DNA from 2 places in the Priestia sp. SB1 genome. Region 1 is predicted to be linked to the other one. Evidence: riboswitches for the same ligand, from Rfam matches in the RefSeq annotation. Region 1 holds a riboswitch; the other holds the start of a gene.
The links. Region 1 has a riboswitch for S-adenosylmethionine ahead of metK (methionine adenosyltransferase). Riboswitches for the same ligand answer to the same signal wherever they lie in the genome.
Positions count from the first base shown of each region.

Region 2: linked by a shared signal. The riboswitch ahead of WKH56_RS24275 (phosphoadenylyl-sulfate reductase) and the one ahead of metK (methionine adenosyltransferase) in region 1 are both predicted to bind S-adenosylmethionine.

Region 1 covers NZ_JBBJSS010000001.1:971,238-986,633, reverse strand. The annotation lists gene WKH56_RS05075 (hypothetical protein) at 74-394, shown strand; gene ytkD (RNA deprotection pyrophosphohydrolase) at 499-969, shown strand; gene WKH56_RS05065 (ABC transporter permease) at 1,016-1,822, opposite strand; gene WKH56_RS05060 (ABC transporter ATP-binding protein) at 1,809-2,579, opposite strand; gene WKH56_RS05055 (ABC transporter substrate-binding protein) at 2,581-3,579, opposite strand; gene WKH56_RS05050 (alpha/beta hydrolase family protein) at 3,752-4,534, shown strand; gene WKH56_RS05045 (DUF2584 domain-containing protein) at 4,589-4,831, shown strand; gene pckA (phosphoenolpyruvate carboxykinase (ATP)) at 4,866-6,455, opposite strand; SAM riboswitch class I at 6,829-6,946, shown strand; gene metK (methionine adenosyltransferase) at 7,079-8,281, shown strand; gene WKH56_RS05030 (glycosyltransferase family 4 protein) at 8,315-9,460, opposite strand; gene WKH56_RS05025 (phosphatase PAP2 family protein) at 9,479-10,003, opposite strand; gene WKH56_RS05020 (gamma carbonic anhydrase) at 10,195-10,722, opposite strand; gene WKH56_RS05015 (alpha/beta fold hydrolase) at 10,830-11,606, shown strand; gene WKH56_RS05010 (tetraprenyl-beta-curcumene synthase family protein) at 11,638-12,696, shown strand; gene mnmM (tRNA 5-(aminomethyl)-2-thiouridylate-methyltransferase MnmM) at 12,709-13,278, opposite strand; gene mnmL (tRNA modification radical SAM protein MnmL/YtqA) at 13,275-14,237, opposite strand; gene WKH56_RS04995 (YtzC family protein) at 14,407-14,670, shown strand; gene WKH56_RS04990 (hypothetical protein) at 14,683-14,838, shown strand; gene WKH56_RS04985 (MDR family MFS transporter) at 14,997-15,396, shown strand, end outside.
Region 2 covers NZ_JBBJSS010000007.1:7,089-24,312, reverse strand. The annotation lists gene WKH56_RS24370 (alpha/beta fold hydrolase) at 1-123, opposite strand, end outside; gene WKH56_RS24365 (Lrp/AsnC family transcriptional regulator) at 282-782, shown strand; gene WKH56_RS24360 (aminotransferase) at 782-1,942, shown strand; gene yugI (S1 domain-containing post-transcriptional regulator GSP13) at 2,150-2,551, shown strand; gene WKH56_RS24350 (DUF378 domain-containing protein) at 2,595-2,825, opposite strand; gene WKH56_RS24345 (iron-containing alcohol dehydrogenase) at 3,046-4,209, shown strand; gene mnhG (monovalent cation/H(+) antiporter subunit G) at 4,254-4,616, opposite strand; gene WKH56_RS24335 (Na(+)/H(+) antiporter subunit F1) at 4,600-4,884, opposite strand; gene WKH56_RS24330 (Na+/H+ antiporter subunit E) at 4,885-5,361, opposite strand; gene WKH56_RS24325 (Na+/H+ antiporter subunit D) at 5,368-6,852, opposite strand; gene WKH56_RS24320 (Na(+)/H(+) antiporter subunit C) at 6,842-7,183, opposite strand; gene WKH56_RS24315 (Na(+)/H(+) antiporter subunit B) at 7,183-7,605, opposite strand; gene WKH56_RS24310 (Na+/H+ antiporter subunit A) at 7,602-10,007, opposite strand; gene WKH56_RS24305 (hypothetical protein) at 10,222-10,455, shown strand; gene WKH56_RS24300 (glucose-6-phosphate isomerase) at 10,716-12,065, shown strand; gene WKH56_RS24295 (YugN-like family protein) at 12,166-12,570, shown strand; gene WKH56_RS24290 (potassium channel family protein) at 12,580-13,368, opposite strand; gene WKH56_RS24285 (VOC family protein) at 13,436-13,819, opposite strand; gene cdaS (sporulation-specific diadenylate cyclase CdaS) at 13,917-14,543, opposite strand; SAM riboswitch class I at 14,856-14,958, shown strand; gene WKH56_RS24275 (phosphoadenylyl-sulfate reductase) at 15,212-15,925, shown strand; gene WKH56_RS24270 (inorganic phosphate transporter) at 15,945-17,024, shown strand; gene sat (sulfate adenylyltransferase) at 17,077-17,224, shown strand, end outside.

The DNA.
Region 1 (15,396 bases):
GTGTATAAAAAAAGAATAAGATACACATAAGAAAGATAAGTTGGCACTAGAAAGAAGGAGCTGAATATCTTTCATGACAAAAAAATATTATGTATCTCTGAGTTCAGGGGAAATCAATCAGTCAAATACTGCTTCAGATTGGAATTATGCGATTGAAGCAACAGATGAAGAAGTGGAGCAGCTGAGAACCTATTTAGATCAGCGCGCTTCAAGCGATTGGTCAAGCTTTTGGCGATCCCATATTCCGTATCTGGAATATCATCATGATTCTCAAAATGATATGTACGATAAAACAACAGTTGACATATATGCCATGCTTTATCAGCTGGGAGACGATGAAACAAAATCACATATCAAACAGATGAATATTTTATCTTCAGATAGAACGGAATAAGGGGTAAAATGCAAAGAAAAAAAGTACGAGCATACTTTTCTTATCAGGTATGGCCATAATGTATGATAAAATAAGGGAAAAATCAAATGGAGTTTGAGTCGACCATGTACACATTTAAGGATGCATATCATAATCAAGTATTTTTATCATTTGAAAAAAATCCATTCTCGAAAACTCCACGTCATGTTTGGGTCGTATGCAGGTATGAAAATCAATGGTTGCTAACGAATCACTCAAAACGAGGTTTAGAATTTCCCGGAGGAAAACTAGAAGGCAATGAAATACCAGAAGAAGCAGCGGTTCGAGAAGTGTTTGAAGAAACAGGCGGAGAAGTCTCTTCTTTAACTTATATTGGTCAATATAAAGTAGTAAGTAAAGGAAAGACCATTATTAAAAATATTTATTTTGCTACGATTGGAAATGTAATTAAAAAAGAAGACTACATGGAAACAGATGGTCCCGTAATGATTGACGAACTACCTTCGGGCATTCAACAAGATGATGCGTACAGCTTCATTATGAAAGATAATGTTTTGCAGTATGTAATGAAATATGTAAAGCGAACATTTTTGTAAAAGCATCATATCAACGAAAATACCCCCGTTTGTACGGGGGTATTTTTTATGAGCGTCGAATCAATTTCTTTTCTAGATAAGCCACGCCTTGGTACATAATCGTAGCGAAAATGGCAATTAATAATAAGCTGAGAAGAACAAGAGTAAAGTTGAAGACTTGGAAACCATAAATAATCATATATCCAAGCCCTTTTGAAGAAACTAAAAATTCTCCTACGATGACGCCTACCCAAGATAAACCGACGTTTACTTTAAATGTGGAAATAATGGCAGGCATGGAAGCTGGAAGAATTGCTTCTTTAAAACAGCGGGTTTTCGTTGCCCCGAAGCTTTTTAGTAATTTAATATAGTTTGGATCCACTTCTTTAAAGGCTGTGTAAACGACGATGGATGTAATGATAACGGATATAATCGCTCCCATCGTTAAAATTGAGAAAAATCCTGGCCCAATTGCTACAATTAAAATAGGGCCCAGCGCTACTTTAGGCATGGCGTTTAAAATAACGAGGTAAGGGTCTAATATATGTGCAAGCCTAGTTGAATACCAAAGGGCCGTTGCAAGTAAAATACCTAGCACTGTGCCTAAAATGAAGCCAAGAACTGTTTCGAATAACGTAAAACCAATATGTTCTGCCAGCGAGCCGTCGGCAAGTTTAATTAAAAATAAATGCCATACTTTAGTAGGGGAACTGAAGATTAAAGGGTCAATCCACTTTAAACGAGAAGCCAGTTCCCAGAAGCTAAAAAAGGCTAAGAAAATGACCAGCTGTACGCTCAGTACTAATCGTTTTTCGCCCCGAACCTTGCGAAGGTAGCTTTCGTGAAGAGTATCTAGGGAGCTAGTGGGTTTCAAGTTGATCAAGCTCCTTCCATATGTCCATAAATAAATCGTTATAGACAGGATGCTGTCGTGCTTCAAACGGAGAGAGGGTTCGTAAAATAGAAGGAACCGTGAATGTTTTTGCGATTTTTCCTGGCTTGGCTGAGAATAAAAAGATTCGGCTGCTCATAGCAATGGCTTCGCCGATATCGTGCGTGACCAAAACGGCCGTTTTTTGATAAGTCATCAGTGTTTTGGAGACAAGTTCTTCAAGCTTGAGTTTTGTTTGAAAATCAAGTGCTGAAAAAGGTTCATCCAAGAGTAAAATAGCGGGGTCAATGGCAAGTGTTCGGACTAAAGCGACGCGTTGTCTCATGCCTCCGGATAATTGGTGTGGATATAGGTCATCTACGCCTTGTAGACCAATTTCTTTTAGGAGCAGCAGTGCTTTACTCTCCGTTTTGTCTGTTAGCTGTCCGCGAATTTCAAGCCCAAGTAAAATATTTTCTTTAATGGTTTTCCACGGAAACAAATAATCTTGTTGAAGCATATAACCGATGTTTGGAACTGATGTTCCGATATTTTCACCGTCTATTGTGACAGAGCCTGACGTTGGTTCAATCAAGCCTGCAATAATCGATAGAAGCGTCGTTTTTCCACATCCGCTTGGGCCGAGAAAGGAAACGAATTCTCCTTCTTCAATAGACAAATTAATATGTTCAAGTGCAGTGGTAGCAGACTTTGTCGTAAGGTACATATGTTGAACATCTTGAATGTGAAGTTTTGTCATATTACTCCCTCATTGCATCTTTTGCGAATTTTGTGTTGACTAGCTTGCTGTGATCAATGTGTCTTGGAAGTTCTCCAGATTCGTCCATGATTGTTTGTAAATGATCCCACTCTTTCTCATCTAATAAAGGGTTAGTTGCAAAGGATTTTTGCGATTTATAGCGGTCAATAACAGTTTTTAGCGTGTCTTTAGGTGTATCTTCAAAATACGGTGCAACCACTTCAGCAATTTCATCTGTGCTATGTGTATTCACCCATTTTTGTGCTTTGTAAATAGCTCGAGTAAATTTAGCTGCTGCTTCAGGGTTATCTTTTAAATAGCTTTCTTTGGCCATAAATGTTGTATAAGGAACTGTTCCTGATTCTTTTCCGAAGGAAGCAACGATATGTCCTTTTCCTTGTTTCTCTAAAATACTAGCCGTTGGCTCAAATAATTGAACGTAATCTCCAGTACCAGAAGCAAAAGCATTCGCAACGTTAGCAAAATCAATGTTTTGAACGAGTTTTACATCTTTTTTAGGATCAATATTATGCTGTTTCAACACATATTCCCCTACCATTTGCGGCATGCCGCCTTTACGTTGACCAAGAAACGTTTTGCCTTTAAGCTGATCCCATGAGAATTGATTGACCTTTTTACGCGCTACTAGAAATGTTCCATCGGTTTGGGTTAGCTGTGCAAAGTTGATGACGGGATCACTAGACCCTTGTGCATATACGTAGATTGACGTTTCCGAGCCGACTAAGGCGACGTCGATGCCATCAGATAAAAGTGACGTCATTGTCTTATCTCCGCCCCAAGTTGTTTTTAAATCTACCTTTAGTCCTTCTTCTTCAAAAAAGCCTTTTGAAATAGCGACGTACTGGGGAGCATAAAAGATAGAGCGAGTTACTTCGCCGACACGAACCGTTTGTACAGATGTTGTTTTGCTGCAGCTAATTAGTGGAATGAGTAAAATCATAATAGCAAGCAAAGAAAAAAGCCATTTAATTGGTTTCATAAAGCAAGCCTCCTTAAAGTAATAAAATATTTTATGATAATGTATGTAAAGAAGTGGAAGAAGGTGAGTGCCTATATAACTATGTGGAAAATCAAAGAAGTAGTAGTCAACGACTGAAAGTAAACCTTAGCGGAAGAAAGTAGGCTAGTTATATAAAGAATGGAGGAAAAAAATGAAAGATGGAACAATTCTTCATAAACAGCGTTTCCCATCATCAAATCCTCGCGTGACGCTGTGGGTGATTACATATGCATGTCAAGGGCTTAAGATTAAAGGAATGCTTGCAGAGCCAAAAGAAAAAGGAATGTATGACGGCTTTTTATACTTAAGAGGAGGTATTAAGAACGTAGGAACGGTTCGCCCTGCTCGCCTCATTCAATTTGCTTCACAAGGTTTTATTGTGATGGCTCCGTTCTATAGGGGAAATCAAGGAGGCGAAGGAAACGAAGATTTTGCAGGAGATGATCGTTACGATGCTTTTGCTGCTTACGATTTACTGAAACAGCTCCCTAACGTCCACCATGACCGCATTCATATTTTTGGGTTTTCACGAGGGGGAGTGATGGCTTTACTCACAGCCATTGAAAAAAAAGACAGCCGTTCTCTTGTGCTGTGGGGAGGCGTCACGGATATGGTGCTGACATATGAAGAAAGAGAAGATTTAAGAAGAATGATGAAGCGGGTGATTGGAGGAACTCCTTCTAAATATCCTGAAAGATACGAATGGAGGACACCTTTGCATCGTGCTCATCTCGTCGAGCCGCCGGTCTTGCTTATTCATGGTTTAGAAGATAAAAACGTCTCAATTGATCATTCCTATCAGCTCGAATCTAAACTAAAGAAGTCCAATAAAAAAGTTACCAGCTGGTATTTTGAAAACTTTCCACATGCTTTTCCACCAAAAGAAAACCGAGAAACGGTAAAGAAGTTAACGAAGTGGATGAAAGCGCAATAAAAGATATGCTACGATAGAAAAAACAAGTAGAATAACAGTGAGGAGTGAGAGAAAATGGGGATGCCGCTAGAATTAAATACAATGATTGTGACAAAAGGCAACGAAAAGCGTGTAACAGATAACATTTTTCAAGTTGAGAAAAAAGGATATCGTTTGTATCCGTTAGATATTCCATTAAACATTCACAAAACGAAAAATGGAGAATGTATTGGAACTGCTGTTGTGCGTAAGGTAGAAATGGAGCAGGAAAAAACCATTGTCACATATGAACTGACAAAATTACATTCGACTAACTAAAAAACCGATCGTCTATAAGACGATCGGTTTTTTATTAGACTCTAGGTCCGCCTAATGTTGAAATGTCCGATGCTACATCATTAAAACGCTTGAAGTTCGCTTTGAATTTAGCGGCAAGTTCAGTTGCTTTTTGGTTATAAGCTGTTGCATCGTTCCATGCTTTAGAAGGCTGAAGCACTTCATCAGGAACTCCCGGAACATGAGTTGGAATCGATAAACCAAAAATAGCATCTGTTACTGTTTCGGTATTAGCTAGTTCTCCTTCAAGAGCTGCTTGAACCATAGCTCGAGTGTAACTTAACTTCATTCGTTCACCCACGCCGTATTCACCGCCGGTCCATCCAGTGTTTACAAGGTAGACATTTACGTTATGTTCATCGATTTTCTTTCCTAGCATTTCTGCATAAGTTGTTGGAGCAAGAGGTAAGAAAGGCTCACCAAAGCATGTAGAGAAAGTAGCCTGTGGCGATGTTACGCCGCGCTCTGTTCCAGCTAATTTACTAGTGTATCCGCTCAGAAAATGGTACATCGCTTGTTCTTTTGTAAGCTTGCTGATTGGAGGTAAGACGCCGAAGGCATCAGCAGTTAAAAAGACAATAGCTGTAGGGTGCCCAGCAACGCTTGGCAATACCGTATTATCAATAGAGTCAATTGAATAAGCGGCACGAGTATTCTCTGTTAAACTATTATCATTGTAATCTGCTACTTTTGTATTTTGATTCAACACTACATTTTCCAGTACTGCGCCGAAGCGAATTGCATTAAAAATTTGCGGTTCTTTTTCTTCGGAAAGCTGAATGCACTTCGCGTAGCAGCCTCCTTCAATATTAAATACACCAGAGCTTGACCAACCGTGCTCGTCATCTCCGATTAAACGACGGTTTGCATCAGCAGAAAGCGTTGTTTTACCCGTTCCAGATAAACCAAAGAATAATGCAACGTCACCTTCTTCTCCTACGTTAGCAGAACAGTGCATGGATAGAATATTGTTTTGAGGAAGCAAGAAGTTCATCACTGAAAAAATAGATTTTTTCATTTCACCAGCGTATTCAGTTCCTCCAATTAGCACAATGCGTCGCTCTAATGAAAGAATAATGAAGGTTTCAGAATTCGTCCCGTCTGTTTCAGGATCAGCTTTGAACGTTGGAGCTGCTACAATTGTAAACGGCTTCACATCATCATTTGTTTTTTGTTCAGCTGAAGGGCGAATGAATAACTGCTGAGCGAATAGGTTGTGCCATGCAAATTCATTAACTACTTGAATTGGTAACTGATACTTTTTATCAGCTCCAGCATATCCATTAAAAACAAAAAGTTCATCCTGTTTCTTTAAGTGGGTTAAGACTTTTTTGTATAGCGCATCGAATCGCTGAGCAGAAATTGGCTGATTGACGGGTCCCCATTCAACCGTTTTTGAAGATACAGCATCGCTTACAATAAATTTATCCAAAGGAGAGCGACCTGTATATTTTCCGGTTTCGACTGACACAGCACCTGTAGAAGTCAGCGTTCCTTCGCGTCGAGCTAGAATTTTTTCAACAAGTTGTGGAACAGATAATTGGTGTTTTGTTGTTTTTAATTGAAGCAAACCATTTAATTCGATAGACATATCAACAGTACTCATGTGCACTACCTTCCTTTTTAGCTATTATTTATTCATTAATGTTTGAAATTTATAATTAGTATAACACATTTATTTAATTATTCTATACTATTTAACTAAAAATGTTTGTGTATTATAAAAAAATGTACGTTATACCTATTTTAGACACATGTATATGTGCTAGAAGCGAAAAAAGTGAAGCTATTTCAAGTGAAAGCCTTTTTTTGGTCTGTCTTGTTAACCAAACTTCGTGATCATTCTTAATAAGGTATACTATTTTTAAATTTGAGTATGTTACATTAAAACAGATTCAAACATAAAGAGATGATTTCCATTTGAATGTTGTTGACAGTGAAGCGCTTTTTCATGTATTATATGTCCTTGAACGGATACTCTCTTATCCCGAGCTGGTGGAGGGACAGGCCCTGTGAAACCCAGCAACCATCGTCATTTTTTTGTGTAGACGATAAGGTGCTAACCTGATGCAAGGGCACAACCTTGATCGATAAGAGTGAAAGGCTTATGTAGAATTTGATACCTTTCCTCGATACAAGGAAAGGTTTTTTTATATTTTTTAACGTGTAATGAAAATAAGGGAATGAGTACCGTATCACAATGTATCGTATTTATAAGGAGGAAAACTGATGTCAACACAACGTCGTCTGTTCACGTCAGAATCTGTTACAGAGGGACATCCCGATAAAATTTGTGACCAAATTTCTGACTCAATTCTTGATGCTATCCTAGCAAAGGATCCAAATGCTCGTGTTGCTTGTGAAACAAGCGTAACAACTGGTTTAGTTTTAGTAAGCGGTGAAATTACAACTTCTACTTACGTGGATATTCCTAAAACAGTTCGTGAAACAATTAAAGGAATTGGCTATACTCGTGCAAAATACGGATTTGATGCTGAAACTTGTGCAGTATTAACATCTATCGACGAGCAGTCAGCTGATATCGCTGCTGGTGTAGACCAAGCGTTAGAAGCACGTGAAGGTCAAATGTCCGATGAAGAAATCGAAGCAATCGGAGCTGGAGACCAAGGGTTAATGTTTGGTTATGCATGTAACGAAACAAAAGAATTAATGCCTCTTCCAATTTCATTAGCTCATAAACTTGCTCGCCGTCTAACAGAAGTACGTAAAGAAGAAATTCTTCCTTACCTTCGCCCGGATGGTAAAACACAAGTAACAGTTGAATATGATGAAAACAACAAACCTGTTCGCATCGATACAATTGTTATTTCAACTCAGCATCACCCAGAAGTAACGTTAGAGCAAATTCAACGTAACTTAAAAGAATATGTAATTAATCCAGTTGTTCCAAATGAGTTAATTGATGAAAATACAAAGTATTTCATTAACCCAACAGGACGTTTCGTAATCGGCGGCCCTCAAGGAGATGCTGGTTTAACTGGTCGTAAAATTATCGTTGATACTTACGGCGGATATGCTCGTCACGGCGGCGGTGCATTCTCTGGTAAGGACGCAACAAAAGTAGACCGTTCAGCAGCTTATGCAGCTCGTTATGTTGCGAAAAACATTGTAGCAGCTGATCTTGCTGATAAATGTGAAGTACAACTAGCATATGCAATTGGTGTTGCACAGCCAGTATCTATTTCAATTGATACATTCGGTACAGGAAAAGTTTCTGAAGAAGTACTAGTAGATGTAGTACGCAAAAACTTTGACCTACGTCCAGCAGGCATCATTAAAATGCTTGATTTACGTCGCCCAATTTATAAGCAAACAGCAGCTTACGGTCACTTTGGTCGTACAGATGTGGAGCTTCCTTGGGAGTTCACAGACAAAGCTGAAGCATTAAAAACTCAAGCTTTAGCTAAATAATAAAAAAAATCTCCGTGAAAACGGAGATTTTTTTTATGCCCATTGAATACCTTCAGCAGATTTTTCTACGACATCTTCATATTCTGAAAGCAAATGCTGAAAAATGGCGTCCCATGATTGAGTAAGAGCATAGTGTCTCGCTGCATGGCCAAAGTGAAGCCGCTGGTGCAAATCATCAAGTAAACCTGTAATAGCCGAACTGAATTCTTCTAAGGAGTGAGGTTTGCAAAGGTAGCCGTTTCGCCCGTGCTGAACCATCTGTTTAACTCCTCCTGCATTTGCTGCCACCACGGGAGTTCCAGAAGCAAGAGACTCCAGTACGACATTTCCGAACGTTTCTGTTTCTGAAGGGAAAACAAACAAATCAGATGAAGAATAGATATGAGCAAGTTGCTTACCTTCAAGAAAGCCTGTAAATGTCATATGCTCAGATGCTTGCTGTTGCATTTGTTCTTTTAAGGGACCATCTCCCACAATAAGCCAGTGAACTTGGTGGCGGATATGATCAGGTAAAGATCGGGCAATTTTTAGTAAAAAATCAGCGTTCTTTTCTTTAGCTAACCTTCCTACATACGTTAAGATGTAGGGTTTTTTTATATTATATTTAATACGAATATCAAAGCGGTCATAGTGGGGATGGAACAATTTGTGATTTACCCCTCGCGACCAAATAGCTACGTTGTGAAACCCTTGTTTTTCTAGCTGCTGTTTGGTCACTTCGGAGGGAGCGAATAATTTTTGTACAGGTTTATAAAACCATTTCATATATTTTTGCAGTGGTACACGCATTTTTTCAAGTTCATAGTGAGATAAATAATCATCAAAATTGGTATGATAAGAGCCGACAAGAGGAATACCTAATCTTTTTCCGTAATAGGAGCCGGAAAGCCCCATTGTAAAAGGAGTGGCCAAATGAATAAGAGAAGGGTTGAATTCCTGCAGCTGCTTTTTAATTTTTAGAACGTTTGGCAATGAAAAACGGCTGTTTGGATAAAGGAAAAACGGCATGCTAGGCGAGCGGTGAACATACGTTGAAAACGACCGATTATGAGCAAATTCAGGAGCAAATACCTGGATGGGAATTTGCTTTGATTTGACATACTGAGTAAATTGATAAAGTGTTTTAGCAGCTCCGTTAACTTCCGGAGCAAATGTATCTGTAAATAAAGCAATTCTCATGAGTACTCCTCCTATCAATTAGACTAAAAATATGTTCAGTGAAACAGCACCTGAAAAGATGCCGAGTATCAGGCCTACCATGACATCCGTCGGATAGTGCAGACCGAGATAAATTCTTGAAATGCCTACCGTTACTGCAAGCGGCAAAAGAACGGCAGCGAAGGCTGGGTAAGTAATCATCAGAGGGGTAACTAACGAAAAAATAGCCGTTGTATGCCCCGATGGAAATGAATGATCTTTTAATGGATTTTCTAATACTTTTGTATGCTTTAGTTGAATATAAGGCCGTTGTCTCGGATATAGCTTCTTAGCAATGGCAACAGGAATATGGCTAACGGCTAGAGAAAAGGCACAGGCGTAAGCGACGGATGAAGGATGCAGAAATAGTAGCAAGCACGCTATCACAATGGTAAACGTGGCTCCGCCGGCATGAGTTAGTAAACGTAAAAATCTATTTAAGTGCTTTCGATCAAAATGTTGATTTACACTTTTGAATAATCGGCATTCGGCATCGTATACATACTGAATTAACTTGGCTTTCATAGAGTCGCTCCCTTTTTAATAAATACGTCTTTATTATTCAGTTTAATCTTTAATTGTGGAGGCAGTACTAAAACGATGTAAATTAATATGGAAATTTCTTTACAATTGTGGAGAGAATAGAACATGATTAGAGAGTTTGTGGAGATACTAAAAAAATTCCCTCAGTATGACTTTCTGAGGGAACGTTTCCTTTATAATGAAGAATCAGATTTCTTAATAGACTTATAATACTGCCCTTTTTCTACATATTCTGTACGAATGCGCTGCATATCTTTTAAATCCTCCTCAGTCAGAGTGCGGATTACTTTAGCAGGTCGACCGAGTGCGAGAGTATTAGGTGGTATTTTTTTACCCGGAGGCACTAAACTTCCTGCACCGATAAAAGCACCTTCACCAATTTCCGCACCGTCTAAAATAATAGAGCCCATGCCAATGAGCGCGCGTTTGCGGATGATGGAGCTGTGTAAAATAACTTGATGTCCTACTGTCACATCATCCTCAATAAGCAAAGGAGCATTTGGGCTTTGATGGAGTGTTGATTGATCTTGTATATTTACTCGTTTCCCGATAATAGTAGGCGAAACATCTCCTCTAATAACGGTGTTAAACCAAATGCTACTTTCTTCACCAATGGTGACATCTCCAGTAATCGTGACATAGTCTGCGAGGAAGCAGCTGGGTGCAATATTAGGCATTTTTTCTTTATACGGATAAATCATCAAATCATCTCCCTTTATTAGTTGAAAAAAAGTAGTAAATCTTCTAATGTAAGTGTACAAAGGTTTTTAAAGCAGGTAAACAAAAAAAGGAAGAAGGAGTAACTCAAATGCATAAATGGGAAGCAGTAAATCCAAAAGGCGTTATTGTCATGGTCCATGGAGCAGCGGAGCATCACGGGCGCTATCGCTGGCTGATTGAGATGTGGCGTTCGGTTGGAATGCACGTAATCATGGGAGACCTTCCTGGCCAAGGCTTAACAACGAGAAGAAGAGGACATATCCTATCCTTTGATGAATATGTATATGAAGTGGAAGAATGGGTACGTGAAGCGCAAAAATATGATTTGCCTATTTTCCTGTTAGGACATAGTATGGGAGGACTGGCGGTTATTCGTACGCTGCAGACAAAAAATCTTCCTATATGGGGTGCGATTCTTTCCTCACCTTGTCTAGGATTAAAAGAGCAAGTACCAGCTTACTTAGATATGTTATCTAAAGGATTAAATAAAGTCATGCCGAACAAACTTTTTGATTTGGGTCTTACTGTTGAAAAAGCAACAAGAAACCAAGAAGTTCGAGATGAAGATGAAAACGACTCACTGTACGTTACAAAAGTTTCTGTAAGATGGTACCGAGAATTGATTCAAGCTGTTAACTTAGCTTTTAAAGATATCGATCGTTTGCCGGATGTTCCGCTTCTTGTGATGCAGGCAGGAGAAGATAAAATTATTGAAAAGCTGATTGTTAGACAGTGGTTTGATGAAATAGAGCTAAGTGAAAAAATCTACAAAGAATGGTCTCAGCTGTATCACGAAATCTTTAATGAGCCTGAAAGAGAATACGTTTTTACATACGCGAAAAGCTTTGTTGATCTTCACATTTAATGAGTGCTGTCAGAAATTGAGGTGAAAATAAATGAAGATTCCGTCTCGTCCTATTTCATTAATGAGAAAAATTTATCGAGAAGTGTTTCCCGTCGTTCATCATGAGCTTAACCATTGGCGGGAACGGGCAAAAGAGATTCCTAATAAAGAATTACGCACTCAAGCATTGGCAAGTATCGATACAAAAACTTTTCATTGTGAAGGAGGCGGCATCCTATCGATTTTAGCGAAAGAAAACATGATTGAATGCGTAAAATTTATCGTTGCCTACCAAACAATCAGCGATTACTTAGATAACTTATGTGACCGCAGCAATTCGCTCGATCCTAAAGATTTTGCAGCCTTACATGAATCGATGCCAGATGCGTTGACTCCTCATGCACCTCTTGGGGATTACTATCGTTTTCGAACGGATAAAGACGATGGAGGATATTTAGCGGAACTTGTCCAGACTTGTCAGCAGTCCTTGCGAAAAGCCTGTAATTACCATATCGTCTCTTCACATTTATTAGAACTAGCTACTTATTATTGTGATTTGCAAATACATAAGCATGTTGAAATCAAGGAAAGAGTTCCACGATTAGAGAATTGGTTTGATGCTCACCGGCACAGTGTTCCTGAAATGGAGTGGTATGAATTTTCAGCGTGCTCTGGTTCAACGTTAGGCATTTTTTGTTTGGCCGCTTACAGTTTTCAAGAAGAGATGACCAAAGAAATGACGGAGAAAATAAAAGCGGGATATTTTCCTTATATTCAAGGTTTACATATTTTACTCGATTATTTAATTGACCAAGAAGAAGATAAAGCAGGAGGAGATTTGAACTTTTGTTTTTATTATCCTCACTATCAGCAAATGATGGACCGCTTTTTGCATTTTGTTGTAAAAGCGGACGAATATGCTAAAAAACTGCCGGATTATCACTTTCACTGCTTTATCTATAAGGGACTCCTGGGCGTTTATTTGTCCGATCAAAAAGTGAGGGCACAAAAACATGTTCATGTGAATGCACGTCGATTAATCAAAGCGGGGGGAGCACTCAGCTACTTTTTCTATATCAACGGACGCTTGTACCGAATGTTAAAAAGATAAGCCATATGCGGCTTATCTTTTTTCAATAGCAATGATGAACGGAGGATTGTTTTGCTGATTCATGAAGCGATATTGTAAAACATGGACGTCTTTTTGATCCAGATTTTGGACGTACGTTAGTAAATCGTCTCTTTCTTGTTTCCCTTGTTCGTGTCCGTGATAAATAACGAGCACAATCACTCCTTCAGGTGCTAGCAAATCAAGTAACTGCTCAATTGCAGAAATTGTTGTTTCAGAAGTGGTGACGATGTCTTTATCTCCACCTGGTAAATAACCTAAATTAAAGACAGCGCCCGTCACTCGTCCATTAATAGAGTGGGGAAGCATGCTTATATTGCTATGGCTTTCTTGGATAAGCGTGACTCGTTTTTCTACATGATGTTCTGTCAATCGCTGCTGAGTTGCTTGAATGGCTTGGGGCTGAATGTCAAATCCATATACACGACCTGTATCTCCGACTAAGTTGGCTAAGAACAATGTATCATGTCCATTTCCTGCTGTAGCATCAATCGCGACATCTCCTTCGGCCACAGCATTAGTGAGCAACGTGCGGGCAAAAGGCAGGATACGTTCTATTTTCATCTTTCCATCAACTCTTTTTCGTAATATTTTCCTTGATAGCTTTGGCGACGTTCGAGCTCTTGATCAATGGCATTTAATACGCTCCACTTATTTACGCTCCACATCGGTCCGATCATGAGGTCTATCGGTCCATCACCGGTAATACGATGAACAATCATCTCAGAAGGGATTACTTCGAGCTGATCGCATACAAGCTTTACATATTCTTCAAATGAAAGAAATTCAACAAGGCCCTTTTCATACTGTTTGACCATAGGAGTTCCTTTTAGTAAATGAAGCAGATGAATCTTAATTCCTTGAACGTCTAATTTTGCTACTTCCCGTACCGTTTCCATCATCATCTCAGGTGTTTCTAAAGGCAAACCATTAATGATGTGAGAACAAACGCGAATACCGTGTTTTCGAAGCTTTGCTACACCATCTACATAGCATTGATGATCGTGTGCCCGGTTGATAAGCAGTGAAGTTCGTTCATGAACAGTTTGCAGTCCAAGTTCTACCCATAGATAAGTTCGTTCATTTAATTCAGCCAAGTACTCCACCACATCGTCGGGGAGACAGTCAGGGCGCGTGGCGATAGAAACCCCAACAACTCCGGGAAGCTTTAAGACCGCTTCATATTTTTCACGAAGCTCCTCAACAGGAGCGTGAGTGTTAGTGAATGCTTGAAAGTAAGCAACGTATTTTCCGTCTTTCCATTTATGATGCATTTTTTCACGGATTTCGTTAAATTGTGTCACAAGATCATCCGCTCTGTTTCCAGCGAAATCTCCTGAACCGGCAGCGCTGCAAAACGTACAGCCGCCGTGAGCTACCGTGCCGTCTCTGTTTGGACAATCAAATCCTCCATCTAAGGCTACTTTAAATACCTTATGGCCAAAGTGGTTACGTAAGTGGTAATTCCAGGTATGATAACGTTTGTTTTCAGATTTATACGGAAATGGGTTTGTCTGATTCAAATCAGCAACCTCCTTTTTACATGCAATATACATCAACAAATTGTATCAAAAACGTGAAAAAGTGCCAAACAAATTTAAGGATGCTTATATTTAACAGGTTCTTCTTGTCGTAAAGGAGAGTAAAGTTGCGCAAAATAAGACAGAAATGAACGAATAGGAGGAATAGACAATGACAACTCGTCAAGCAGTGGATCAACTTATGCAGCAGTGTGAAGATGCTATTCGCTTTGGACAAGGTCAGTTACAGGAAGGCATGAAACAAGAACATTACAATGACACTGAATATACAAAAGCACAGGAAAAATTAGAAAATGCTTATAAAGAAATTGAAGAGTTTTCTCACAGTGCAAATGCACAGCAAAGAGAGCAGCTATATCGCATGCGCCTGCAAGTTCAGCAGCTGCAAAATAAATTGATTACAACTCAGCATTAAGGAGAGGATTTTATGGCAACTCGTTCAAATCAAAATAACCCGGAACAAAAAACAAAAAACGGGATCAACAGCAATGATATTGAGCTAGGAAAAGATTTTGATCCTGTAAAAGAATTAAAAGCACGGAACAGCAAGCGTGCCCAGCCGGTTCGTTCGAAGCAAAAATAAGCGGTAAAAAGGTGATTTTGCATGATATTGTCATGTGAAATCACCTTTTTAAATAGTCAGCGAATTTCAAATAAATTGTCTATATGTAAAAGCATTGCGAACCCTTTAAGAAAAGACTAGAATGTACGTTGGCATTCGAATAGATAGGGGGGAGATCAATGCCCAAGTCACTTTGGTTTTTGATTATTGGTATGCTTGTAAACGTAACGGGAGCTTCGTTTTTATGGCCTCTCAATACAATTTATATAAATGAACATTTAGGAAAGTCGTTATCCGTTGCAGGAGTGGTTCTTATGCTGAACTCTGCTGCAAGCGTAGTGGGTAATTTACTAGGGGGAACGCTTTTTGACAAAATTGGAGGATATAAATCCATTTTATCAGGAATTATTATTACCCTTGTTGCATTAGTGGGACTGGTGTTTTTTCATGGTTGGCCTACATACGTTGTTCTCTTGGTTATTGTAGGATTTGGATCTGGTATTGTGTTTCCATCTATGTATGCAATGGCAGGCTCAGTCTGGCCACAAGGCGGAAGAAAAGCATTTAATGCGATGTACG
Region 2 (17,224 bases), on a different contig from region 1:
GGATGATAAAAAGCCGTGAATAAATACAATAGCTGGTTTATCAGGGTGATAGTTATGGCATTCGTAGTAAACATTGACGCCATTAAAAGTACGCTGGTGGCAAGTAATTTTAGAGTCAGTCAATTTGTTTCACTCCATCTTTTTCTTTCTAGTCTGTCCTAATTTCCAGCAATCTATAAAATGAAACTCAATTACCGGTATAGATTTCACATTAAAGATGTGTTTAAATTTGATATAATGGAAAAAGTGAAAAAATTTAATCGGTGTAGGAGGGGAACGCGGTGTTCTTAGAAGAAAAAGAGTTAGAAATTTTAGAAATTCTAGAAAAAAATAGCCGTATTTCAATAGATAGTATTTCAAAAATGGTGGATTTAACGTTTGAAGAAACCTCTAATATTGTTAAAAAGCTAGAGAGAGAAAAAGTAATTGTGCAATATTCAGCTGATATTAACTGGAGACGAGTAGATGGACATGAGGGCGTCACAGCTATGATAGATGTAAAAGTTGCACCAAAGCGAGGAGTAGGCTTTGACGAGATTGCGGAGCGCATCTATCGTTTTCAAGAAGTAAAATCCGTGTACCTAATGTCAGGAGCATATGATTTGTCTGTTATTATTGAAGAAAAATCAATGTCTGAAGTAGCATTTTTCGTTTCTGAAAAGCTTTCTACGCTAGACTCTGTTTTATCTACAACGACTCACTTTATTATGAAAAAATACAAGCACGATGGTACCATCTACGACCAAGGCGATGAAGATCGCAGAATCGTGGTGTCTCCGTAATGAAAGAGCGCTTGTCAACAACTGTACAACAGCTGAAACCTTCAGGTATTCGCCGCTTTTTTGATTTAGCAGCAAGTATGGATAACGTCATCTCTCTTGGAGTAGGTGAACCTGATTTTGTCACATCTTGGGCTGTTCGAGAAGCGAGTATTTTATCGTTGGAAAGAGGATATACCTCTTATACAGCAAATGCGGGGCTTTTAGAGCTCCGCTTTGAAATTATGAAGTATATGAAAAGAAATTTTAACGTCTCGTATGATTATAAAGATGATATTATTGTGACCGTTGGAGGAAGTCAGGCTTTAGACATTACAATGCGAGCTTTGATTAACCCTGAAGATGAGATTATTGTCGTGGAGCCAAACTTTGTGTCTTACAGCCCGTTAATTTCGCTAGCAGGAGGAGTTCCTGTGGCAATTGAAACAACGGCGGAAACAGAGTTTAAACTACAGCCTAGACAGATTGAAGAAGTCATTACAAGTAACACGAAAGCCCTTCTTTTATGTTCTCCTAATAATCCAACAGGAAGTTCGCTATCTAAAGAAGAGTTGCAGGCTATTGCGGATATTGTAATCAAGCATGACTTGCTTGTTATCACGGATGAAATATATGCAGAATTAACATATGATGAAGAATTTACATCTATTGCTTCTTTAGAAGGAATGAAAGAACGAACTATTATTATTTCAGGCTTTTCTAAAGGGTTTGCTATGACTGGATGGCGTCTTGGGTACATATGTGCACCAACTGAGATTGCTAAAGCAATGTTGAAAATTCATCAGTATACAATGATGTGCGCGCCTACCATGGCCCAGTATGGAGCAATTGAAGCACTACAAAACGGGCAGCATGACGTAGAAGAGATGAGAAAAAGCTATCGCAGAAGACGGAACTATATGGTGAAGTCATTAAATCAAATTGGTCTGGAATGCCATTCTCCCGGAGGAGCGTTTTATGTATTCCCGTCTATCAAGAAAACGGGATTGTCATCGGAAGAATTCGCTGAGCAGCTTTTGCTTGAAGAACGAGTAGCCGTCGTGCCAGGCAATGTATTTGGAAAAGGCGGAGAGGGACATATTCGCTGTTCATACGCCTCTTCAATGGAATCATTAGAAGAATCCATAAAACGGATTAGCCGTTTTGTTGAAAATAAGTTATAATAAAAATAAGATATTATGTCATATCGTATAGACGGTTTGATATAATATCTTTTTTGCTATGATGAAATGTAGTGTTAGTTTATATTTGTGACGAAATTGGTAAATAATAAATATAGTATAACTACTTTTTGATTCAATCTATGAACTGTGCTATAATTTTAAATTGGCTATAATGGTGAAAATAATAAGGTATCTAGGAGTGTTTATATGTCAAAATTTGAAATCGGTACTGTTACAAAAGGTAAAGTAACAGGAATTCAACCATACGGTGCATTCGTTGCATTAAATGAAGAAACTCAAGGATTAGTTCATATCTCAGAAGTAAAACATGGCTTCGTTAAAGATATTAACGAACATTTATCAGTAGGAGACGAAGTAAACGTTAAAGTTTTATCTGTTGATGAGTCAACTGGTAAAATTGGTTTATCTATTCGTGCAACTGAGCCAGCTCCAGAAAAAACTGAAGCTTCTGCACCTAAAAAACCTGCTAAAAAGCGTCAAGGTCAAGCAACAGTTCATACTGAATCTACTCAAGGATTCAACACATTAAAAGAAAAATTAGAAGAGTGGATTGAGCAATCAAACCGCGAAGATCTAATTAAGAAATAAGAAATAAGAAAAAAAGAAGGATAGCTTAGCTATCCTTCTTTTTTTAATGTTCCGTTCTAGGTTCTGTACGCTCTACTTCAGCAGAAGGTTTAAATAATAGACCTAGGTTAATCAGTCCTGCGATTCCAACCAATCCATAAATAATGCGGGAGAAAGCAGATGTTTGACCGCCGAAGATTGCTGCTACTAAATCAAATTGAAAAAAGCCAATAAGTCCCCAGTTAATTGCTCCAATAATCGTTAATACGAGCGCAATACGTTGAATACCACTCATGATGAACCCTCCTTGTTTTGTAGTTCACTTATTAGCCTGCTTTTTTTAGAGGGAAATATGCATATTTGCTTTTGGAAGATACAGACAAATAAACGTTCATTTGGATGGGGTGAGCATCTAGCCAACAGGGAATAATCTTTAGGAAGTCAATTTTCTTTACAATCAAAAAGTTGTTCTTCATAATGATGCATGTAATCAAGCTCGTAAGGAGGAGTTTATAGTGAACAATTTTACATTTTATAATCCTACAAAATTAATTTTTGGTAAAGGTCAATTAGAGCAATTAAAAACAGAAGCAAGTCGCTTTGGTAAAAAGATATTATTAGTATACGGCGGAGGAAGTGTAAAACGCAGCGGTTTATACGATCAAGTAATGGATGTACTGAATGACATGAATGCAGAAGTACATGAGTTAGCGGGAGTAGAACCGAATCCTCGTCTGACAACTGTTCGCAAAGGAATCGATATTTGTAAAGAAAACGGTATTGAATTTTTACTTGCAGTAGGTGGAGGAAGCGTAATCGATTGTACAAAAGCAATCGCAGCAGGCGCAAAATATGATGGCGACGTATGGGACATCATTAACCGCGACGTATTCGCAGCTGAAGCTCTTCCATTTGGAACAGTGCTAACATTAGCAGCAACAGGTTCAGAAATGAATGCTGGTTCTGTTATTACAAATTGGGAAACACAAGAAAAATACGGCTGGGGCAGTCCGGCAACATTCCCTCAATTCTCTATTTTAGATCCGGTTAATACATTTACTGTACCAAAAAATCAAACAGTTTATGGTATGGTTGACATGATGAGCCACGTATTTGAACAATATTTCCATGCTGCAACAAATACGCCGCTTCAAGATCGTATGTGTGAAGGTGTGCTACAAACGGTTATTGAAACGGGACCAAAATTATTAAACGACTTAGAAAACTACGAGTTACGTGAAACGATTTTATACAATGGTACCATCGCATTAAACGGTATGTTACAAATGGGACACCAAGGCGATTGGGCTACTCATAATATTGAGCATGCGGTATCAGCTGTATATGATATTCCACATGCGGGTGGACTCGCAATTTTATTCCCGAACTGGATGAAACACGTAATGGATGAGAACGTAGATCGCTTCAAGCAAGTAGCTGTACGCGTATTTAACGTAGATACGGAAGGTAAGACAGATAAAGAAGTAGCACTTGAAGGTGTAGATAAGCTTCGTGAATTCTGGTCAAGCCTAGGTGCACCAACTCGCTTAGCTGATTATGATATTGGCGAAGACAAATTAGATCTTATGGCTGATCGTGCAATGGCCAAAGGTGAATTTGGTAAATTTAAAAAATTAAACAAAGAAGATGTACTAGCAATCCTACGCGCTTCTTTATAAGATTCTCGATAAAAAACGCCGTGCAAACCGCACGGCGTTTTTTTTTATTCATGATGGGTAAGCTTTTTCTGCTGTTTGGTTTTCAAATCATCCCGAACGGTTTTATCAGAAAGAGGAACTCCGCTGTAATAAGCTGCTCTTCCTAGTAAATGCCCAGCAATAGGAGAGGTGATAAACACAAAAACAATCGCTAAAATTAACCGTGCACTAATATGGCCAGTGTCAATCCAAAAGTAGAGTAAGCAGCCCACTAATATAAACAGGACGCCTAAGGTAGCACTTTTGGAGGCAGCATGACTTCTTGTGTACGTATCAGGCAAACGAATAAGCCCAATCATGGTCACAACTGTCAGAAGAGACCCTATTAGTACCAAAGCTCCTACAATGATTTCACTGATCACGTTCATATTCAATCACTTCTCCTTTCTCTAAAAACTTAGAAAAAGCAACGGTACCTACAAAGGCTATGATGCCTAGCAGTAAAATGACTTCGAAAAAAGCCTGAGTTCGAAAAATAATCGAGATGATGGCCGTGATAGCAATGATGTTAATTCCAATAGCATCAAGGGCCATTGCTCGGTCAGCAGTTGACGGACCTTTTACCACTCGGTAAACAAACCCAATAGTTGAAGCAGAAATGAGAATGAGCGAAACGTTTAGAAAAATATCGAGCATTTAACGACTCACCTCCATAATAGCTTTTTCGAATGTTTGCTGAATATCTGTAATAATGTCATCAATATCGTCGGTATTGATTGCATGAATATAGATAGTAGAATTGTCATCTGACACATCCATTACCAGTGTGCCTGGCGTTAGCGTAATTAAAAGAGAAAGAATGGTAATTTCCCATTCACTCTCCAGACGGGTTGGCATTGCAAAGATGGCTGGCTGAATATTTAATTTAGGGCGCAATACGTCTTTCGTCACTGCAATATTGGCTTTGAATAATTCTCGTATGAAAATAAACAGCAGCTTAATGATCGCATATACTTTATGCAGGTAAAAACGTCTGTGAAAAAAACGGCGGAAAACAAACAGCAGTACCGCTCCCCAGAAAAATCCTATAATAAAGGAAGGTAGTGTCCAAATCCCTCTCAAAAACATCCATGTGAATGCAATGATTACGTTTAATAATAGTTGAAATGACATGCAGATCTACTCCTTTAACACCGATTGGATATAAATTGAAGGATCCATAAGCGTTTGAGCGGCTGTCGACACATAAGGAATAACAGCTTCTGCACCTAGTCCTAAAAAGACAGAAACAGCAAGTAAGATAGCGGATGGGTATAGAATACCTTTAAGGGATACTTTTTCATGCTCAGAAGAAAGCGTAGGTTCACCCCAGAAGCAGCTCATGAAAATCTTAATGGCAGAATATAAAACGAGCAGGCTTGAAACGAGTAAAACTCCTACAAACGTGTAGCTCTCTGATTCTAAACCGCCTTGAACTAAAAGGAATTTTCCAATAAAGCCGCTTAGGGGAGGAATTCCTGCCAACGAAATAGTAGCGATAAAAAACATCCAGCCAAGCAGCGGATAGTCTTTAATTAACCCACCCATTTTCTTTAATTTTGTTGTTCCAGTTATTCGAATGATGCTTCCAGCAAGAAGGAAGAGAGCTGCTTTAATAATCATGTCGTGAATTAAATAATAAATGGCTCCTTCAAAACCTGCTTTTGTTGTTAAAGTTACACCGTAGACAATGACTCCGACAGCAATAATAATATTATAAATTAAAATTTTATTCACATCCGAATAAGCAATGGCGCCTACTGCACCAACAACGATAGTCAAAAGCGCAACGTAGCCGATAATTTGATGAGTGAATTCAGGATGATGGTAAAACAGTAAAGTGAAAGTCCTGAAAATCGAATAAACGCCTACTTTTGTGAGCAATGCACCAAACAACCCGATGATAACGGGTGGAGGCGCACTGTACGAACCTGGAAGCCAAAAATACATTGGGAATAAAGCTGCTTTTAATGCAAATACAATAAATAAAAGCATGCCAATGGTTGTTAAAATTCCCGGCTGATTAGCCTCTGCAATTCGCTGCGAAAGGTCTGCCATGTTGAGAGTTCCTGTTACGGCGTACAAATAAGCAACAGCAATTACAAACAAAGCAGATGAAATGACATTGACTAAAATATACTTAAGAGACTCTCGAAGCTGTGCTTTTGTACCGCCAATTACAATGAGAGCGTACGAAGACATAAGCATGACTTCAAAAAAGACAAATAAGTTAAAGATATCACCTGTCAAGAAAGCGCCAAATACGCCTACTAATAAAAACTGTACAAACGAATAAAAGTAAAAGCGTTCACGTTTTTCGCCAATTGTATGAAAAGCAAAAAGAACGCAGCATAGTGTTACGATACTAGCAGTAAGTACGAGAAGGGAAGCGAACATGTCCGCTACTAGAATAATTCCAAAAGGAGGTTTCCAGTTCCCAAGCTCGTGAGTTAAAACACCTTTTGATTGAACCAACTGTACCAAATATGCAGCAAAAGCAGTGGTGGTGATTAATGATAAAACACTGATTATCCTTTGAAGTTTAATATTGTCTTTGAAAAAAATGAGCACAACACCTACAACAAACGGGATAAGCAGTGGGATGATTACAAAATTACTCGTCATGTTCATTTCCCCTTAACTTGTCCATATCGTCTGTTCCGAGTTCTTGATAAGCCCTGTAAGCTAGTACAAGGAAAAAAGAAGTGACGCCAAAGCTTATGACAATGGCAGTTAAAATGAGGGCTTGAGGTAAAGGATCTGTATAAGAAGAAGCCTTTTCTCCCAGAAGGGGAACACTCCCCCCTTTTAATCCGCCCATCGTTAAAATCAACAGGTGAACACCGTGGCTTAATAAGCCTGTTCCAATAATAATTCGCAGTAAACTGCGGGATAACATGAGATATACAGCGGCAGTGAATAGAATCCCTGCCACTACGGACATTAATATTTCCACTATTCACTCTCTCCAATCGTTTGAATAATGGTCATCGTAACACCAACAACTACTAGATATACGCCTAAATCAAACAGTACAACGGTAGCTAAAGATGTTTTCCCGAGAAGGGGAAGGTTAAAGTAGCTGTACGTGTGAGTGAGAAAGGGAACTTTGAAAATAAATGATCCCAGCCCGGTTAAAATAGCTAGCAGCAGACCGGAAGCCGCAACCTTCTTATAATCAAATGGGATGACTTTCGATACGGTTTTTATATCGAAAGCCAGCAGTAGTAATACAAGGGCAGCTGAGGTAGTAAGTCCCCCAACAAACCCTCCTCCAGGTGTATAATGACCTGCAAAGAAAAGATGAATGGCAAAAATGATAATAATGAATGTGACTACTTTCGTTGTTGTTTGTAGTATCAAATCATTTTTTTTCACTCTTCTTCCTCCTTTGTTAACCGAAGACGAATCATGCCATAGATAGCAAGAGCTGCTATACAAAGTACGGTAATTTCAAATAATGTATCAAATCCGCGGAAGTCAACAAGAATCACGTTCACCATGTTTTCGCCGCCTGCTTTTTCATAACTGTTTTCAATAAAGTAATGTGAAATCGATTCAAATAGTTTTGTACTGTTTGCTGATATGCCAAGCAATGTAACGGTCGTTCCTACAAGAAGGGCAACCAGTAAGTTTGGCAGTTGAAACTTCACCCTTACTTTTCGCTTCCGAAACTCCGGCAAGTAGTAGAAACATAGTAAAAACAGTGATACTGATACAGTTTCAATAACTAATTGAGTCAAAGCTAAGTCAGGAGCACGGAATAATACGAAAAATAAAGAAAGCGTATACCCGACAACTCCCAGCGAAATAATGGCTGTGAGGCGTGATTTTGCCAATAAAGTTGTAATAGTAGCCGCAACCATTACAACTGCTAGTATGGCTTCATAAACGCCGATAGAAGCAGTATCTTTTAAATCAATCGCAAAGGCATTCTGAGAAAAGAGGGTTACGAGAAGTAAAATGCCTATGAAAGTAAAAATGATTAAAAGATAGTCTCTAATAAATCCTGTCATTAATGTTTTCATGATGCGCGTTGAGCCTTTTTCCATCCCTTTAATGCCATAATTATATCCGTTATTAAGCGTTAAAGAAGAAGGGAATCGTGTATAAATTTTTGACCACTTTTGAAGCGTCATAAACAACAAAATACCAAATGTGATGACTCCTAGCGTCATAAATAATTCTGGCGTAAAACCGTGCCAAAATTTAATATGCACTTGATATTCTTTACCTGCCTCTAGCAGGCTAGGTGCGATAGAGGCCATTGTTGGCTCAATAAGAGTTGATTCTAATAAATTAGGAGCAAAGCCAAAAATAACAACCAATGATGCTAAAATAACCGGTGAAATCAGCATGCCTACTGGTGCTTCATGCGGCTTCTTCTCCAACTTTTCGGGCTGGTATTTGCCTGTAAAGGTTTTAAAGACAAGAATCATACTATAGACGAACGTAAAAATACTTCCCACCCAAGCGATGATAGGCAGCAAAATTCCCCACGTCTGCATGCTATACATATCCATTTTTGTCACGTTTACCATGCCTGTAAAAAACATCTCTTTACTTAAAAATCCGTTAAAGGGAGGGAGACCTGCCATTGAAAATCCCCCAATGATAGCAATGGTAAATGTGACAGGCATGAAGCTCATTAACCCGCCTAACTTTCTAATGTCACGCGTGCCTGTTTCATGATCGACAATGCCTACTACCATAAACAAGCTGCCTTTGAAGGTAGCGTGGTTAATCAAATGGAAAACTGCTGCAGTAAGAGCCACTAAGTAGATATTATCGTCTAAAAAATCATAGTGAATAGCTGCGCTACCTACTCCTATAAGTGACATAATCATCCCAAGCTGACTAATTGTTGAAAAAGCTAAAATCCCTTTCAAGTCTTGTTGCTTTACTGCTGAAAACGAGCCCCAAAACAGTGTAATTAGTCCTATGATTGAAATAACAAAAAACCAAGTGGCGCTTATAGCAAAAACAGGGCTTAGTCTTGCTAAAAGATAAATTCCCGCTTTTACCATTGTAGCTGAATGAAGGTATGCACTCACTGGGGTTGGAGCTTCCATTGCATCTGGCAGCCAAATATGAAAAGGAAACTGAGCAGATTTTGTAAAGGCCCCTAATAAAATGAGGACTAGAGCTGGAATAAATAGATGACTTGATGTAACCACATCTACGTTTGAGATAATTTCGCGTATGCTGAAAGTACCTGTCATGACATATAAAAGTACAATTCCTGCTAATAGGGAAAGTCCTCCGAATACGGTAATGAGCATAGATTTTAAGGCTCCGTATTGAGATTTCTCTCGTTTGTACCAATAACCAATCAATAAAAAAGATGAAAGGCTTGTTAATTCCCAAAAGCTGTAAAGACTCATTAAGTTGTCTGATAATACAACTCCTAGCATAGACCCCATAAAAAGAAGCAAATAGACATAAAACGAATGCAGCGCTTCTTTTGTCTTAGAAAGATAATAAATGGAGTAAAGAATAACAAGTGTCCCAATTCCAGTGATTAACAGAGAAAATAGAAGACCGAGTCCATCCACATAAGCATCAAAGTTAATGCCCAGACTAGGTATCCATTTCATTGAATGTAGGTAGGTTTCCCCTTTAGAAACACCACTGATATATTGTGTGAAATAAATGAACAACACAAGTGGGAGAGGTAAAACGAACCACCCTGTATGAATACGCTGGAATTTCCTATACAGAAGCGGGACAAAAAAGGCTAATAAAAAAGGCGATAAAATCACCAAGTGCAACCACGACAAAAGACAAACCTCCTTGTGATATTCAATTCTGTAACCGATTATATAATAATTTAATTATGCATGCATCCATGCTAATTCTTAGTATCAGCGGATTTTTCAAACCTTATTAAATAAATAGAAACTCGTCACAAAATCCATAAAAAAAACATAAAAAAATTTTTTTAGACGTATAAAAATCAGGTGAAATTGTCACTCTAAGAGTGAGGTGATGGAAATGTATAGGAAACAAATAACCATCAGTTTTCTCATTTTTAGCGCATTATGTATGAGCGGATTTGTACTGAATAATCACTTGGAAATGAAAGAAGAAAACAGGATGCTAATCACTTCTAAAAGTGAAGCTGAAAATTCTATATCAATAGACTCTTCCCTGTTAAAAGCCTCTTATAAACCGAGACAATATGTAAAGATAGGTGAAATGAACTATATTGCACCATCCGGTAAGTAAATGAAAAACGATTGAAGACCACTCTTTAGTCGTTTTTTATTTGCTTATTATTTGCGTCATCGTGCATGAATTACGTTTTTTAATCAAAGAACATTAGTTGACTTCATAACTGAATTTATCGTTAAATAAAAGGGTACATACAATGATTGCAGTTTCAACAAACTATAATGATTGTGTCAAATTGTAAGTGGATTCCCTTGAATTCAGCTAACAGTTTCGATAAAGTGGAAAATAAAGATATTTTAATGGAGGAACAGATTATGACACATGTTCGTTTTGATTATTCAAACGCGTTATCATTTTTTGGTGAACATGAACTTACATACTTACGTGATGCCGTGAAAGTAGCTCACCATTCAATTCATGAAAAAACAGGTGCTGGGAACGACTTTTTAGGATGGGTAGACCTTCCTACGGAGTATGACAAAGAAGAATTTGCACGCATTCAAAAAAGTGCAGAAAAAATTAAATCGGATTCAGATGTATTGATTGTTATTGGTATTGGAGGATCTTACTTAGGTGCTCGTGCTGCTATTGAAATGCTTCAGCATTCATTCTATAACACATTATCAAAAGAACAGCGTAAAACTCCGCAAGTTATTTTTGCTGGTAACAACATCAGCTCAACATACATGAAAGACCTAATGGATGTTTTACAAGATAAAGATTTCTCTATTAATGTTATTTCAAAATCTGGTACAACAACAGAACCGGCGATTGCTTTCCGTATCTTCCGTAAATTATTAGAAGAGAAATACGGGAAAGAAGAAGCACGCAAGCGTATTTATGCAACAACAGATAAAGCGCGCGGCGCATTAAAAACATTAGCGGACGAAGAAGGCTATGAAACATTTGTTATTCCAGATGATGTAGGCGGCCGTTATTCTGTATTAACAGCGGTTGGCTTATTACCAATCGCCGCTGCAGGTCTTGATATCGAACAAATGATGAAAGGGGCAGCTGATGCTCAAGAAGCATTTTCATCATCAGAGCTAGAAGAGAACCCAGCTTATCAATATGCTGTAGCTCGTAATGTTCTTTATAATAAAGGAAAAACAATTGAAATGCTGATTAACTATGAGCCAGCTCTTCAGTACTTTGCTGAGTGGTGGAAACAGTTATTTGGTGAAAGTGAAGGAAAAGACCAAAAAGGTATTTACCCTTCATCTGCTAACTTCTCAACGGATCTTCATTCTTTAGGTCAATATGTACAAGAAGGTCGTCGCGATATTTTTGAAACAATTGTACAAGTTCAAGATTCTCGTCATGAGCTAACAATTGAAGAAGATGCAGCGGACTTAGATGGACTAAATTACTTAGCTGGTGAAACAGTTGACTTTGTAAATAAAAAAGCGTTCCAAGGTACAATGCTTGCTCACACAGACGGAGGCGTTCCAAACTTAGTTGTGAACATTCCAGCGCTAGATGAGTATACATTTGGATATGTTGTATATTTCTTCGAAAAAGCATGCGCAATCAGCGGCTATTTATTAGGCGTAAACCCATTTGATCAGCCGGGAGTAGAAGCATACAAAGTAAATATGTTTGCTCTTCTTGGAAAACCTGGTTTTGAAGAGAAAAAAGCAGAATTAGAAAAGCGTTTGAAATAAATAAAAAGTTCACCTTCTTGTTAGAAGGTGAACTTTTTTGCTTTTGAGATAAAGGATAAAAAGCTGGAAAAAGGACATGTTAAAACAGAGGAGGGATAAGATGATTGAATTATCTTCAAGATTAGACGGCACATTATTCAAGCTTTATGAATTAGAAAAAACGCTTAAGCCGCTTGGGTATAACATTGGAGGAAATTGGGATTATGATCATGGTTCATTCGACTATAAGATGAATGATGAAGTCGGCTATCAGTTTTTACGCATCCCGTTTACAGCTACGAATGGAGAACTGGATTCTAAAGGAACAACCGTACAGATTGGTACGCCATTTTTACTTTCACATAAGTATCAAATTGGCTTAGATGACAATGTTCACAATGGAAACGTGGGTGCTTCATTTAACCAGTTTGCAGAACCCCAAGACGCAGACGCTTCATTTCCAGAAAAGTATATCAGCTTAGGAGAGGAGCTAATTAGAGAGGCAGAAGAGGCGCTGCTTCAATAATTGAAAGGATTATTCTTTTCTTAAACTCTCTAATTTTTTCACAAAAATATGTTCGTACATGACCTGACTAATCAACTCGTTTGTTTTAATCATTTCATTTACCCCCAAATTTTGCGCATTTTGAATATGCTTTTTTGTTAACAGTTCAACGATGCTGTAAATAGAAGGGTTCAATCCTTGCAGAGCGACTAGCGTAACAATCGTATTCATGTCTGCATATTCTTCTGTCTTATGCTGATCGGCAGTAATCAGCACTTTTTTTGCGCACCGAGCATTGGCAAGTTCTAATACCTCATAGTGAGAGGGACTTCCTTTAATAAAATGAACGCGATCACAGATCATGGGGTTTTTAGTCAGAGAGTCGTCGATAAGAACAATGTCTTCTTTATGAAATGCGTCGCGATAAGACTCTAGCACGAGTTTGGCGCGCTCATTCCACCCCACAACGATGAAGTGATCTTTTCCATAAAACTTTAAATTCCCTTCCAAATAAGCGCTCTCAGCGGAAACAGCAATTTTAGAAAGCGTGACAAAATAAGTAGTAATAAATCCCGTTCCAACCAGGACTAAAATAATTGCAGCTAACCTTCCAATCGTAGTGGTGGGAGCAAAATCACCGTATCCTATAGTAGAGATTGTAATAATAACCCACCAAATTCCTTCAAACACATTCCCAAACGTTTGCGGCTCTAAGAAATGTATAAGCATGCCGAAAAGTAAAACAAGGCAGCCGATAATAAAAAGAAGCCGCACTAAAATAGAACGACGAAAAAGTCGGAATAATAGCCATTCCATCATAAAAAAACCTCCAGTGATTAGTCATAGCCACAGTATGACCATTTTTCACTGAAGGTATAAGATATCTTTATCTTTTTACTTCGTAATATTCAATCCATTCTTTGTCTGGACCGTAGAAAAATAAGTATCTTGCTCCATTTGGCAAAGTTACAATGTTTTCTTCCACAAATGAAACGCCTGCTGATTTTAAACGCTCAAACTCCTCTTCAATTCCATCTACTGCCAGCGCAAAATGATGAACTTTACCTTCACTAGGTAAGCTTGAGTTATACCCTTGAATTAACTCTACGATTACATTGCCTTCTAAACCTAGAAAAGCTAGCTTCAAAGACGGATCGGTATGTGGTAGTGTTTCGATGAGCTCCAATCCCACTTTTTGTGTATAGAACTCAATAGATTCTTCTATATCCTTTACTTGAACGCCTACATGTTCAAATTTTAAAATTGCCATATGCATCACCCGTATCTATAGTATGTAAAAACTATGAAATATATTAAAGAGAAAGGATAGATAAGTCAAGATAGGGCTGCTTATCAGGAAAGGGCTCTTAAATCATATTTTTGCTGGAGTGAATAGGGTAGAGGCTTCCATCAAGAGCAAACGAAATTTTACCTGTTTCTTCAGATACAACTAAAATTAATGCATCCGATTTTTCCGACATTCCAATGGCTGCACGGTGACGTGTTCCCAACTTTTTGTTCGTTGAAATAATAGACGAGAGAGGTAAAACATTAGCAGCTGAAATAAGCTGATTATTTCTAATTAGGACGGCTCCGTCATGTAAGGGTGTCCCTGGATAGAACAGTGTCTCAACTAGCGTAGCGCTGACAGGAGCTTGAATAGGCATTCCTTTTTGAATAAGAGGATCAACATTTTGTTCCCGTTCAATGACAATTAAAGCGCCGTGACGTTTCTCAGAGAGGTTATGAATAGCTAGGGACAGAGCAGCGTATTCAAATGTATAAGGCGATAAGTAATGACGCAAGTAATAAGAGGCGGCCGTAGCTTGAACATCTTGAAATAACCTTCTCATCTCCTCAAAATCACATAAAATACAATGATCACTCGTGTCTAAATGTTTAATTAAATTAGAGGCTTCAGTTGAAATCTGCTGTAAATATGTTCGCACATTATTTTTAATTGTATCGTCTAATTGAAAGGGTTGTCTCTCCATCTTATATAGCTCCTATCTGTCAGTCAGTGTTATCTGTAATGTGTGCTAATGTGAGTGAATTATCCGTAAAGCTCATAAATCCGTTATTAATTTTATAGAGAGATTTTGCATTTTATTTAGCAAGAGAACATAAAAAGTCGGGGGGAAAGAAAGCGTTTTACAAACTGATATGTTCACATTTGGGTTAAATTTACATATGTTGTTTTAAATAAAAGTATAGATATTTCTGTGAATTTAAAGTATAGTTTTCTTATCGGATATATAATTTTTAATGTTGACAAATATTCTAAATATGCTAAAATTTTTAAAAAATGCTTATCAAGAGTGGTGGAGGGATCTGGCCCGCTGAACCCCGGCAACCTGCTTAGCAAGGTGCTAATTCCAGCAAAGTGTGTATCATTTTGAAAGATAAGGTGAAAATTATTGCCTACCCAGTCTTTCAATACGGAAGACTTTTTATTTTGATATAGCGCAAGAGATATTTTGAGGAGGGACAACGATGACTATAAACCCCGACTTAAAACAAACCTTTGAACACGCCGAAGCAAAGTAAGAATTAAATAGTTTCGCTGACTAGACACACTAGAGGCGGTTTTATCCAATTCTAGTGGGTAAAACCGTCTTTTTTTATTGGATAACGCGGATAACTAAGAATTGGAGTGGAGAAAATGGCAGACTTATATACGTACGAAAACTGGAGCGATACATTTCCAGAGTTCGACAGTAAAGATGAAACAAAAGGAGCCCTTTCAGCATTGCAGTGGGCGTATGATACCTACGGAGATTCAATTATTTATGCGTCAAGCTTTGGGATCGAAGGAATCGTGTTAATTGATTTAATTTCAAAAGTGAAAAAAGATGCTGAAATTGTCTTTTTAGATACAGGGGTTCATTTTAAAGAAACATATGAAGTGATTGATGCAATTAAAGAACGCTTCCCTGATTTACGTATTCATATGAAAAAGCCGGATTTAACTCTTGCAGAACAAGCTGAAAAACATGGAGATGAGCTTTGGAAGAGTCAGCCTAACCTATGCTGTCAAATTCGAAAAATCATTCCCCTAAGAGAATCCCTTGCTCCTTATGATGCGTGGATTTCTGGTTTGAGACGCGAGCAGTCTGAGTCTCGTGCCAACACGAATTATTTTAATAAAGATGAGAAATTCAAGAAGGTGAAAGTTTGTCCGTTAATTCATTGGTCATGGAAAGAAATTTGGCGTTATGTGTATAAGCATGATTTGCCATACAACAAACTTCATGATCAAGGCTACCCAAGTATCGGCTGTGAGCCCTGTACCGCACCTGCCTATAATGTAGACGATTTACGTTCAGGAAGATGGGCAGGTACACAAAAAGTGGAGTGCGGATTACACGAATCTTAAATACGAAAGAGCTGAATAAATGATGCTTTTATATGTTGCCTTTATCATTGCGCTTTTTTTTGCAATGAATATTGGGGCAAGCGGTGCAGCAGCTGCTATGGGCGTTTCATACGGCTCCGGTGCAATTAAAAAGCGAAGAGTGGCCCTGTTCATCTGTGCTGTAGGAATTGTGCTCGGAGCTGTTACCGGAGGCGGTGAGGTGGTAAAAACCATCAGTTCAGGTATCATACCTGAAAAACTGCTGTCAGTAGAATTAGTTATTATCATTCTGGCTGCTGCAACGCTGTCACTCTTTTTCGCGAATTTGATTGGTATCCCTCTATCAACAAGTGAAGTAACAGTTGGCTCAGTTGTTGGAGTAGGGGTAGCTTATCAATCTCTGTATGTAGAAAAACTTTTAATTGTGATGTCTTTTTGGATTATTGTTCCGCTAGTTTCATTTGTTATTGCTTTTTTGATTGGGAAAGTGATAAAGCGCAGAGCGCATAAAAAAGAAGCAGAGGGAAAGTGGAAAAGAGTTTTAACGATTTTAGTTATTGCAACGGGATTCTTTGAAGCCTTCTCAGCTGGAATGAACAATGTGGCAAATGCTGTCGGTCCTCTAGTAGGAGCTGGATTAATGGATGCTACAACGGGTGTCATAGCAGGAGGATTGGCGGTGGCGCTCGGAGCTCTTTTACTAGGAGGCCGAGTTATTGAAACAAACGGAAAAAAAATTACTCGCTATTCTGTAGGAGAAGGCTGCATTATCTCGGGTACTGGTGCTTCTCTTGTTACAGTCGCTTCACTGTTTGGTTTGCCAGTACCGCTTACACAGGTCACTACGTCTTCTATTATTGGAATAGGCGCAGCGAAAACGGGATTTACGAAAGAACAGCGCGAAGTGGTCATTCAAATGTTAAAGGTTTGGGTGGTATCCCCTGTATTTTCACTCGTAATCTCATATGTTCTTGTGAAATTAGTACTTGAAAGCGACTTATATTCATTTGTGGTGCTAGCTAGTGGATGTATTGCTACAGGAGGTATTCTAAGCTTAGCTAGAACGACTAGAAGAAAAAGAGCAAGCCTGCAGTCGGAAAAAGAAAAAATGACTGCGTGATTCAAGTACTTTTTATTATATTGTGTTAATTACTTAAGGAGGATTTTACAAAATGACAACAATTCAAGCACACGGTGGAGAATTAATTAATTTATATCAACCAACATATGACTACACGTCACTAACAAAAGAAATTGAAGTAGACAACATGGCTCTAAGCGATTTAGAACTAATTGGAATTGGTGCTTATAGCCCAATTA